DNA from 2 places in the Actinomadura sp. 9N407 genome. Region 1 is predicted to be linked to the other one. Evidence: riboswitches for the same ligand, from Rfam matches in the RefSeq annotation. Region 1 holds a riboswitch; the other holds the start of a gene.

Region 1 (4,416 bases):
CTGGCCGAGCAGGGGCTCGTGATCGGGCCGTACGACGCGGCACTGCGGGCCTTCCACAAGACCGGCGAGATGCCGGCGGAGCCTCGCGTCAGCCCGCGAAGCGGATCGGATTGACCAGGTCGGCGTAGATCAGCAGACCGCCCATCACGATCAGCACCACGGCCATCACGTATGTCACCGGCAGGGCCTTGGCCACGTCCACGTAGCCGGGGTCGGGACGGCCGCGCAGCCGGGCGAAGAACTTCTTGATCGCCTCCAGCAGCGCCCCGGCCATGTGCCCGCCGTCCAGCGGCAGCAGCGGGACCAGGTTGAACAGCCCGACGGCCAGGTTGAGCGAGCCGAGCAGGGCGATGAACATCGCCACCTTCTCGGTCACCGGCCACTCCGAGGCGGCGATCTCGCCACCCAGCCGGCTGACGCCGACCACGCCGACGGGACCGTTGGGATCGCGCTTCTCGTCGCCGAACGCGGCCTGCCAGACACCGACCATCTTCTGCGGCAGCCGGATCAGCGCCCCGGCGGTGTGCACGGTCAGCTCGCCCATGTAGTCGGCGACCGCGATCGGCCCCTGCCGCTCGCGCTCCTGCAGCGGCGTGATGCCGAGGAAGCCGACGGTGACGACCTTCTCCCTGTCCTTGAGGTCCGCCATCTGGTTGCGGGCGATCGGTACCTGGAAGGGCGTCGTCTTGCCGTCGCGCTCGACGTTCATCGTGACCGTACGGCCGGCGGAGTCGCGGATCAGGCCCTGCAGCTGGTCGTACGTGGTGATCTTCTCGCCGTTGTACGAGACGATCCGGTCACCGGCCTTGAGCTGCACCGCCGCGGCCGGCGTCGGGGTGTAGCCCTGCGGGCAGTCGGTCAGCTGCGAGTTCGCCGGGATCGCGCACTTGGCCACCGAGGAGATCACCGGCTGCGGGGTCGGGGTACCGATGCCCATCAGCAGGATCGCGAAGAAGATCACCGCGAGGATGAGGTTCATCGCGGGCCCGGCGAACATGATCGCCAGCTTCTGCCACCACTTCTTGGCGTAGAAGACCCGGTCCTCGTCGCCCGGCCGGACCTCCTCCAGCGCCGCGCCCCGGGCCGACTCGATCAGTCCCTGCCACGGTCCGGTGCTCATCCGCCTGGCCTGGCCCGGCTTGTCGCCCTTGCGGGGCGGCAGCATGCCGATCATCCGGATGTAGCCGCCGAGCGGGATCCACTTGATCCCGTACTCGGTCTCGCCCTTGTGCCGCGACCACAGCGTCGGCCCGAAACCCACCATGAACTGCGTGGTCCGTACCCGGAAGAGCTTGGCGAACGAGAAATGGCCCAGCTCATGCAGCGCGATCGACGCCATCAGGCCGAAGAACAGGATCAAGACTCCCGCCAACCAGCCCATGCGCGCCCCGTTCTCCGTGATCTCGATGACTGGACAAGCGTACGTGATTCAACGGGCGCCGAACCGCGTACGAATACACGCGTATGACGGGGGAATACGCGCGCGGGCAGGGGTGGTAGGAAACTACGCGCGCGTGCAGGGGAACGTGCAGGGGAACTCGGGCGCTGCTAGCCTGGCGGGCAGCCGCTGATCCCGTGCGGGAGAGTCCCTTGCAGCCGGCCAGGGACGCCGAAGGAGCAAATCCTCCCCGGAACCTCTCAGGCCCACGGACCGCACGGACCAGGCGACCTCTGGAAAGCGGGGACCTCCGTGTCCCCCGCCGAAGGTGAAAGCCCGTCCCGGGAGATCCATCCGGACGGGTGAAGCTCTCAGGCGCCGATGACAGAGGGGGAGGCCCGACCACGCCCGGTGCGAGTGGGACGATTGGACCACGCGCCCGTGACGAAGGAGCCGACCCGTGTCAGCCGACAAGCCCGCGCCCGACGACAAGCCCGCGTCCGCCGCGACATCTCCCGCCAAGAAGACGCCGCTGTACGACGTGCACCGGGAGCTCGGCGCCAACCTCGTGGACTTCGCCGGCTACCTGATGCCGCTGCGGTACGCCAGCGAGACCGCCGAGCACCGCGCCGTCCGTACCGGAGCCGGGCTGTTCGACCTCTCCCATATGGGGGAGATCTTCCTGAACGGGCCGGGCGCCGGCGCCGCGCTGGACTACGCCCTGGTCGGCAAGCTGTCGCCGATGGCCGTCGGCAAGGCCCGGTACACGATGATCTGCGCCCCGGACGGCGGCGTGCTGGACGACCTGATCGTCTACCGGCTGGCCGACGAGACGTTCATGGTCGTCGCCAACGCCTCCAACGCCGTGACCGTACGGGAGGCCCTGGTCGAGCGGGCGGCGGGCTTCGAGACGGTGGTGGACGACCGTTCCGACGCGTACGCCCTGATCGCCCTGCAGGGCCCGGACGCGGAGGGGATCCTGGCGCGCTTCACCGCCGCCCCGCTGCCCGACGTGAAGTACTACGCGATCACCGCCGACGAGGTCGCGGGCGTCGATGCCCTGCTGGCCCGTACCGGCTACACCGGCGAGGACGGCTTCGAGCTGTTCGTGTCCGCCGAGGACGCGGTGCGCCTGTGGCAGGAGCTGGCGGCCGTCGAGGGCGTCGTCCCGGCCGGGCTCTCGGCGCGCGACACGCTGCGGCTCGAGGCGGGCATGCCGCTGTACGGCAACGAGCTGACGAGCGAGACGAACCCGTACGAGGCGGGCCTCGGCCGCGTGGTCAAGCTGGACAAGCCCGGAGATTTCGTGGGGAAGGCCACCCTGGCCGCGCAGGCACAGACTCCGCCAGGCCGTAGGCTCGTGGGGCTGGTCGCGCACGGCCGCCGGGCACCCCGCAAGGGGTACGAGGTCGTCACGTCCGACGGCACGCCGTGCGGGGTGGTGACGAGCGGCGCCCCGTCGCCCACACTGGGCAGGCCGATCGCCTTGGCGTACGTGGACTGCGCCCTGTCCACCGAGCCGGGCGCCGAGACCGGGCTCGCCGTCGACGTCCGTGGCCGGCGGGAGCGGGTCGACGTGGTCGACCTTCCCTTCTACAAGCGTTCCTGAGATCTGGAGAGAAAGCATCGTGAGCGTTCCGGAGCAGCTCCGCTACAGCGAAGAGCACGAATGGGTGTCGGGTCTCGGCGAGGCCGGGGACGGCATCGTCACCGTCGGCATCACCGCACACGCCGCCGACGCGCTCGGCGAGATCGTCTTCCTTGAGCTGCAGCCCGGCGAGGGCGACACGGTCGAGGCTGGCGAGCCCTGCGGCGAGGTGGAGTCCACCAAGTCGGTCAGCGACCTGTACTCCCCCGTCACCGGCGAGATCACCGCGATCAACGCCTCGGTGGTCGACGAGCCCAAGGTCATCAACGACGACCCGTACGGCGAAGGCTGGATCTTCAAGGTACGGATCGCGGACGAGCCCGGCGATCTGCTGGACTCCGCGGCCTACACCAAGCTGATCGAGGAGAGCTGATCGTGGGCCTGTACGACTCCCTGGCCGAGGCCGACCCTGAGGTGGCCGAGGCCGTGGCCGCCGAGCTGGACCGGCAGCAGTCCACGCTCGAGATGATCGCCTCCGAGAACTTCGCCCCGGTCTCCGTACTGGAGGCGCAGGGCTCGGTCCTGACCAACAAGTACGCCGAGGGCTACCCGGGCAGGCGCTACTACGGCGGCTGCGAGTTCGTCGACGTCACCGAGCAGCTGGCGATCGACCGTGCCAAGGAGCTGTTCGGCGCCGAGCACGCGAACGTCCAGCCGCACTCGGGCGCGCAGGCCAACACCGCGGTGTACTTCGCGCTGCTGCAGCCGGGCGACACGATCCTCGGCCTGGACCTGGCGCACGGCGGGCACCTCACCCACGGCATGCGGCTCAACTACTCCGGCAAGATGCTGAACGTGGTGCCCTACCACGTCCGCGCGGAGGACGGCCTGGTCGACATGGACGAGGTCGCCGCGCTGGCCGCCGAGCACCGGCCCAAGATGATCGTGGCGGGCTGGTCGGCGTACCCGCGGCAGCTGGACTTCCCCGCGTTCCGCGAGATCGCCGACTCGGTGGGCGCGCTGCTCATGGTGGACATGGCGCACTTCGCCGGGCTGGTCGCGGCGGGCCTGCACCCCTCGCCCGTCCCGTACGCCGACATCGTCACGACCACCACGCACAAGACGCTGGGCGGTCCGCGCGGCGGGCTGATCCTGGCCCGCGAGGAGTACGGCAAGAAGATCAACTCCGCGGTCTTCCCCGGTATGCAGGGCGGCCCGCTGGAGCACGTGATCGCCGCCAAGGCGGTCGCGCTGAAGATCGCCGCCTCGGAGGAGTTCGCCGAGCGGCAGCGCCGTACCGTCGAGGGCGCCCGGATCCTCGCCGAGCGCCTCACGGCCGAGGACTCGGCCAAGGCCGGTGTACGGGTCCTGACCGGCGGCACCGACGTCCACCTGGTCCTGGTCGACCTGGTCGACTCCGAACTCACCGGCCGGGACGCCGAGGACCGGC
Region 2 (4,416 bases), on a different contig from region 1:
GGCAGGCCCTCGTCGGAGATCCGGATCGCGCCGCCCTCCAGCCGGCGGTGCGCCAGCCGGCCCGACTGCAGCCGCTTGAGCTGGTCCCAGATGGCGGTCAGCAGCCGGTCGGTGAGCTCGTCGTCGGGCAGGGCGTCCAGCGTCGTCCCGGGGACGTTCTCGTAGGCCATCAGGGCGGCCTCGGTGCCCACCTCGGACGTCCCGACCAGCCGGGGGGTCCGGGCGCCCGCCGCGTCGACGGCGTAGGCCATCAGCGACTCCTGCTCCAGCGAGCGGCGCAGCGAGCGGACCGGCCGGCGGGGCGCCGCCTCGCGCAGCCGGACCAGCCGCCACATCCGGTAGAGCACGCCCGCGGTCTGCAGGTCGCGGTCCAGGACCCCGACCTCCAGCTGCCACTCGCCGCGCGGCAGCGCCACGCCCGAGGCGTCGGTGGGGACGGCGCCGGGGGCGCGGGCGATCTCGACGCCGTACCGGCGGACCTCGTCGGCCTCCCCGGCCAGCCGCCGGGCGCGGACGGGGCGCAGGCCGAGCCGTTCCAGGGCCGCCATCACGGCGGTGCCCGGCGGCCGGGGATTGGGCGTGCCGACCGCGTACAGCGTCCCGTGGCCGATCGCCCGGCCCAGGAAGTAGGTGGCGGCCAGCGCGGACACCGAGGCGTAGCCGGCGGTGAGGCCGGTCAGCGCGGCCAGCCCGATCATCGTCCAGGTGGCGCTCTGCCAGCGGGTCCGGCCCGCCAGCCCGACCGCGCTGACGAAGGCGATCACCGGCGCGATGTCGGTGTGCACCGGGGCGGTCTCGGTGCCGCCCCAGATCAGCGAGTCCAGCACGCCGCCAGGGGCGGAGGCGATCACCAGGTCGTCCAGCAGGATGGTGATCACGAACGCGATCACCGCGGCCAGCAGGGCGATCGCGACCCGCGTCCCGTCCTTGCGGAACACCCGCTCCACCGCGAACGCCACCGGGATCGCCAGCACCCCGAAGCTGGAGACCAGCGTGGCCAGCGTCAGCAGGAAGCTGGGCGCGTGCGCGGTGGTCGAGGCGATGTCGGTCTGCAGGCCGTGGGTGGTCTGCTGGGCGAACAGGACGAGCAGCATCACGGCCGCCAGCCCCGCCAGCGAGGCCGCGAACCGGATCGCGTCGGAGGGCCGCCGGATCCGGTCCGGCCACGGCGGCTCGTCGACGGGCACCCCGTCCGGTACGGCCGGACCCGGCCGTACCGTCTCATCGTGGATCTGCGTCACGCCCTTGCCACCGTCCGGACCGGTCACCGCGATCAGCGTCCCAGAACCGGCGGCACGCCGTCGAGCACGGCGCCCCTCCGGTCCGCCGGCACGTTGCCCGCTCGTCCATTCAAGGAGATGTGTACCCTTCCGGCCCCCGTCGGCCCCCAAATGCCCGCAGACTTCCCGTGAGCTGTGGGTATCGTACTGGCGCGGCACGTCCTGGCGATCAGGGGTCGCGGGCGCGGCGGCGGGCCCCGGCGGGGGCACGGCGGCCCCGCGGCGATCGTTTCCGCGGCGGATTGGATAGAGTTCCTGAAGGAACGCCGTCGACCCTGGGCGGGAGAGATCCCGCGCAACCAGTCCGGGACGCCGAAGGGGCAACCTCCCCGGAACCTCTCAGGCAAAAGGACCGCTCGGGCGAGGCACCTCTGGAAAGCAGGCACCGTCCCCCTTTCGCGGGTACGGGCCTCACCGAAGGGGAAATCCCGTACCGCGGGCGAATCTCTCAGGTGCCGATGACAGAGGGGGAGACCGGCCGTCGGCCGCGGTATCCGTCCGGGGGCGACCCCGCGGACGACCGCAGTGCCGCCGGTGGCCCTGAGCGACCGCAGCAGCCCAGGAGGCTTCCCCAGATGACCGCCCAGTACTTCGCCCCAGTGGCGTCGCCGCAACATCCCCGGTCCACGTTCGCCGACCGGCACATCGGGCCGTCGCCCGACGACCAGGCCCGGATGCTGGCGGCGATCGGCTATTCGGGGGCCGAGGCGCTGCTCGACGACGCCGTGCCGGCCGCGATCCGCACCGGCCGGCCGCTGGCGCTGCCGCCCGCGCTGAGCGAGACCGCCGCGCTGGACCGGCTGCGCGAGCTGGCCGCCGCCAACACCGTGCTGCCCACGATGATCGGCCTCGGCTACCACGGCACGATCACCCCCGGCGTGATCCTGCGCAACGTGCTGGAGAACCCGGGCTGGTACACCGCGTACACGCCGTACCAGCCGGAGATCTCGCAGGGACGGCTCGAGGCGCTGCTCAACTTCCAGACCGTGGTGAGCGATCTCACCGGGCTGCCGGTCGCCAACGCCTCGATGCTGGACGAGGGCACCGCCGCCGCCGAGGCGATGACGCTCGCCCACCGCGCCTCCAAGCGCAAGGACCCCGGCACGTTCCTGGTGGACGCCGACGCGCTGCCGCAGACGATCGAGGTGATCAGGACCCGCGCGGTGCCGCTGGGCATCGAGGTCGTGACCGCCGACCTGGACGGCGACCTGCCCGAGGGCGACTTCTTCGGCGTGCTGATGCAGTACCCCGGCGCCTCCGGAGCGGTCCGCGACCTGGAGCCGGTCAGCGCGCAGGCGCACGAGCGCGGCGCCCAGGTCGTCGTCGCGGCCGACCTGCTGGCCCTGACCCTGCTGCGGCCGCCCGGGGAGTCCGGCGCCGACATCGTGGTGGGTTCGGCGCAGCGGTTCGGCGTCCCGTACGGCTTCGGCGGCCCGCACGCCGGCTACCTGGCCGTCCGCGAGGGCCTCCAGCGGCAGCTGCCGGGCCGCCTGGTCGGCGTCTCGGTCGACGTCGACGGCGCGCCGGCGTACCGGCTGGCGCTGCAGACCCGCGAGCAGCACATCCGCCGCGAGAAGGCCACCAGCAACATCTGCACGGCCCAGGTCCTGCTGGCCGTGATGGCCGCCATGTACGCGGTGTACCACGGCCCCGAGGGGCTGGCCGCGATCGCCCAGCGGGTGCACCGCCGGGCCGCCGAGGTCGCCGCCGGGCTGCGCGACGGCGGGATCGAGGTCGTGCACGCGTCGTTCTTCGACACGGTGCTCGCCCGGGTGCCGGGCCGCGCCGCCGAGATCGTCGGGGCCGCCCGCGAGCGCGGCGTCAACCTGCGGCCGGTGGACGCCGACCACGTCGGCATCGCCTGCGACGAGACCACGCTGCCCGAGCACGTCGCCGCCGTCCTGGCGGCCTTCGGGGCCGGCGGCGCCGAGAGCGGCGAGCTTCCCGAGGGATTCCCGGCCGCGCTGCGCCGCGAGAGCCCGTACCTGACCCACCCGGTCTTCCACGCGCACCGCAGCGAGACCGCCATGCTCCGCTACCTGCGCCGCCTGCAGGACAAGGACATCGCCCTGGACCGGTCGATGATCCCGCTGGGCTCCTGCACGATGAAGCTGAACGCCACCAGCGAGATGGAGCCCATCACCTGGCCGGAGTTCGCGAACATCCACCCGTTCGCCCCGCTCGAGCAGGCCCGCGGCTACCTGGAGCTGATCGGGGAGCTGGAGGACCGGCTCGCCGAGATCACCGGCTACGACCGGGTGTCCCTGCAGCCCAACGCCGGCTCGCAGGGGGAGCTGGCCGGGCTGCTGGCGATCCGCGGCTACCACCGCGCGCGGGGCGAGGGGCACCGCAACATCTGCCTGATCCCGTCGTCGGCGCACGGCACCAACGCGGCCAGCGCGGTGATGGCGGGGATGAAGGTCGTCGTGGTCACGTGCGACGAGGGCGGCAACATCGACGTCGACGACCTGCACGCCAAGATCGCGCAGCACGGTGCGGCGCTGTCGGCGATCATGGTGACGTACCCGTCCACGCACGGCGTGTTCGAGGAGTCGATCAGCGACGTCTGCGCCGCCGTGCACGAGGCGGGCGGCCAGGTGTACGTCGACGGCGCCAACCTGAACGCGCTGGTCGGACTGGCCCGGCCGGGAGAGTTCGGCTCCGACGTCTCCCACCTCAACCTGCACAAGACGTTCTGCATCCCGCACGGCGGCGGCGGTCCCGGCGTGGGCCCGATCGGCGTGCGCGAGCACCTGGCGCCGTTCCTGCCCAACCACCCGCTGCGCGGCGAGGCCGGACCCGCGGACAGCGGTGTGGGACCGATCTCGGCGGCACCGTGGGGGTCGGCGGGCATCCTGCCGATCTCGTGGGCGTACATCGCGATGATGGGGCCCGACGGGCTGCGCGCCGCCACCGAGAGCGCGATCATCGGTGCCAACTACCTGGCCGCGCGGCTGGACCCGTACTACCCGATCCTGTACACGGGACGGAACGGGCGGGTCGCGCACGAGTGCATCGCCGATCTCCGCAGGATCACCAAGGAGACCGGGATCACCGCCGAGGACGTGGCCAAGCGGCTGATCGACTACGGCTTCCACGCGCCGACGCTGTCGTTCCCGGTGGCCGGCACGCTGAT

The links. Region 1 has a riboswitch for glycine ahead of gcvT (glycine cleavage system aminomethyltransferase GcvT). Riboswitches for the same ligand answer to the same signal wherever they lie in the genome.
Region 2: another riboswitch for glycine. It lies ahead of gcvP (aminomethyl-transferring glycine dehydrogenase); the one in region 1 lies ahead of gcvT (glycine cleavage system aminomethyltransferase GcvT).

What each region holds. Positions count from the first base shown of each region.
Region 1 covers NZ_JBIRAW010000008.1:302,815-307,230, reverse strand. The annotation lists gene ACH34Q_RS15815 (PLP-dependent cysteine synthase family protein) at 1-114, shown strand, start outside; gene ACH34Q_RS15810 (M50 family metallopeptidase) at 89-1,381, opposite strand; glycine riboswitch at 1,569-1,664, shown strand; gene gcvT (glycine cleavage system aminomethyltransferase GcvT) at 1,839-2,987, shown strand; gene gcvH (glycine cleavage system protein GcvH) at 3,007-3,399, shown strand; gene glyA (serine hydroxymethyltransferase) at 3,402-4,416, shown strand, end outside.
Region 2 covers NZ_JBIRAW010000009.1:113,416-117,831, reverse strand. The annotation lists gene ACH34Q_RS16495 (flippase-like domain-containing protein) at 1-1,268, opposite strand, end outside; glycine riboswitch at 1,551-1,645, shown strand; gene gcvP (aminomethyl-transferring glycine dehydrogenase) at 1,856-4,416, shown strand, end outside.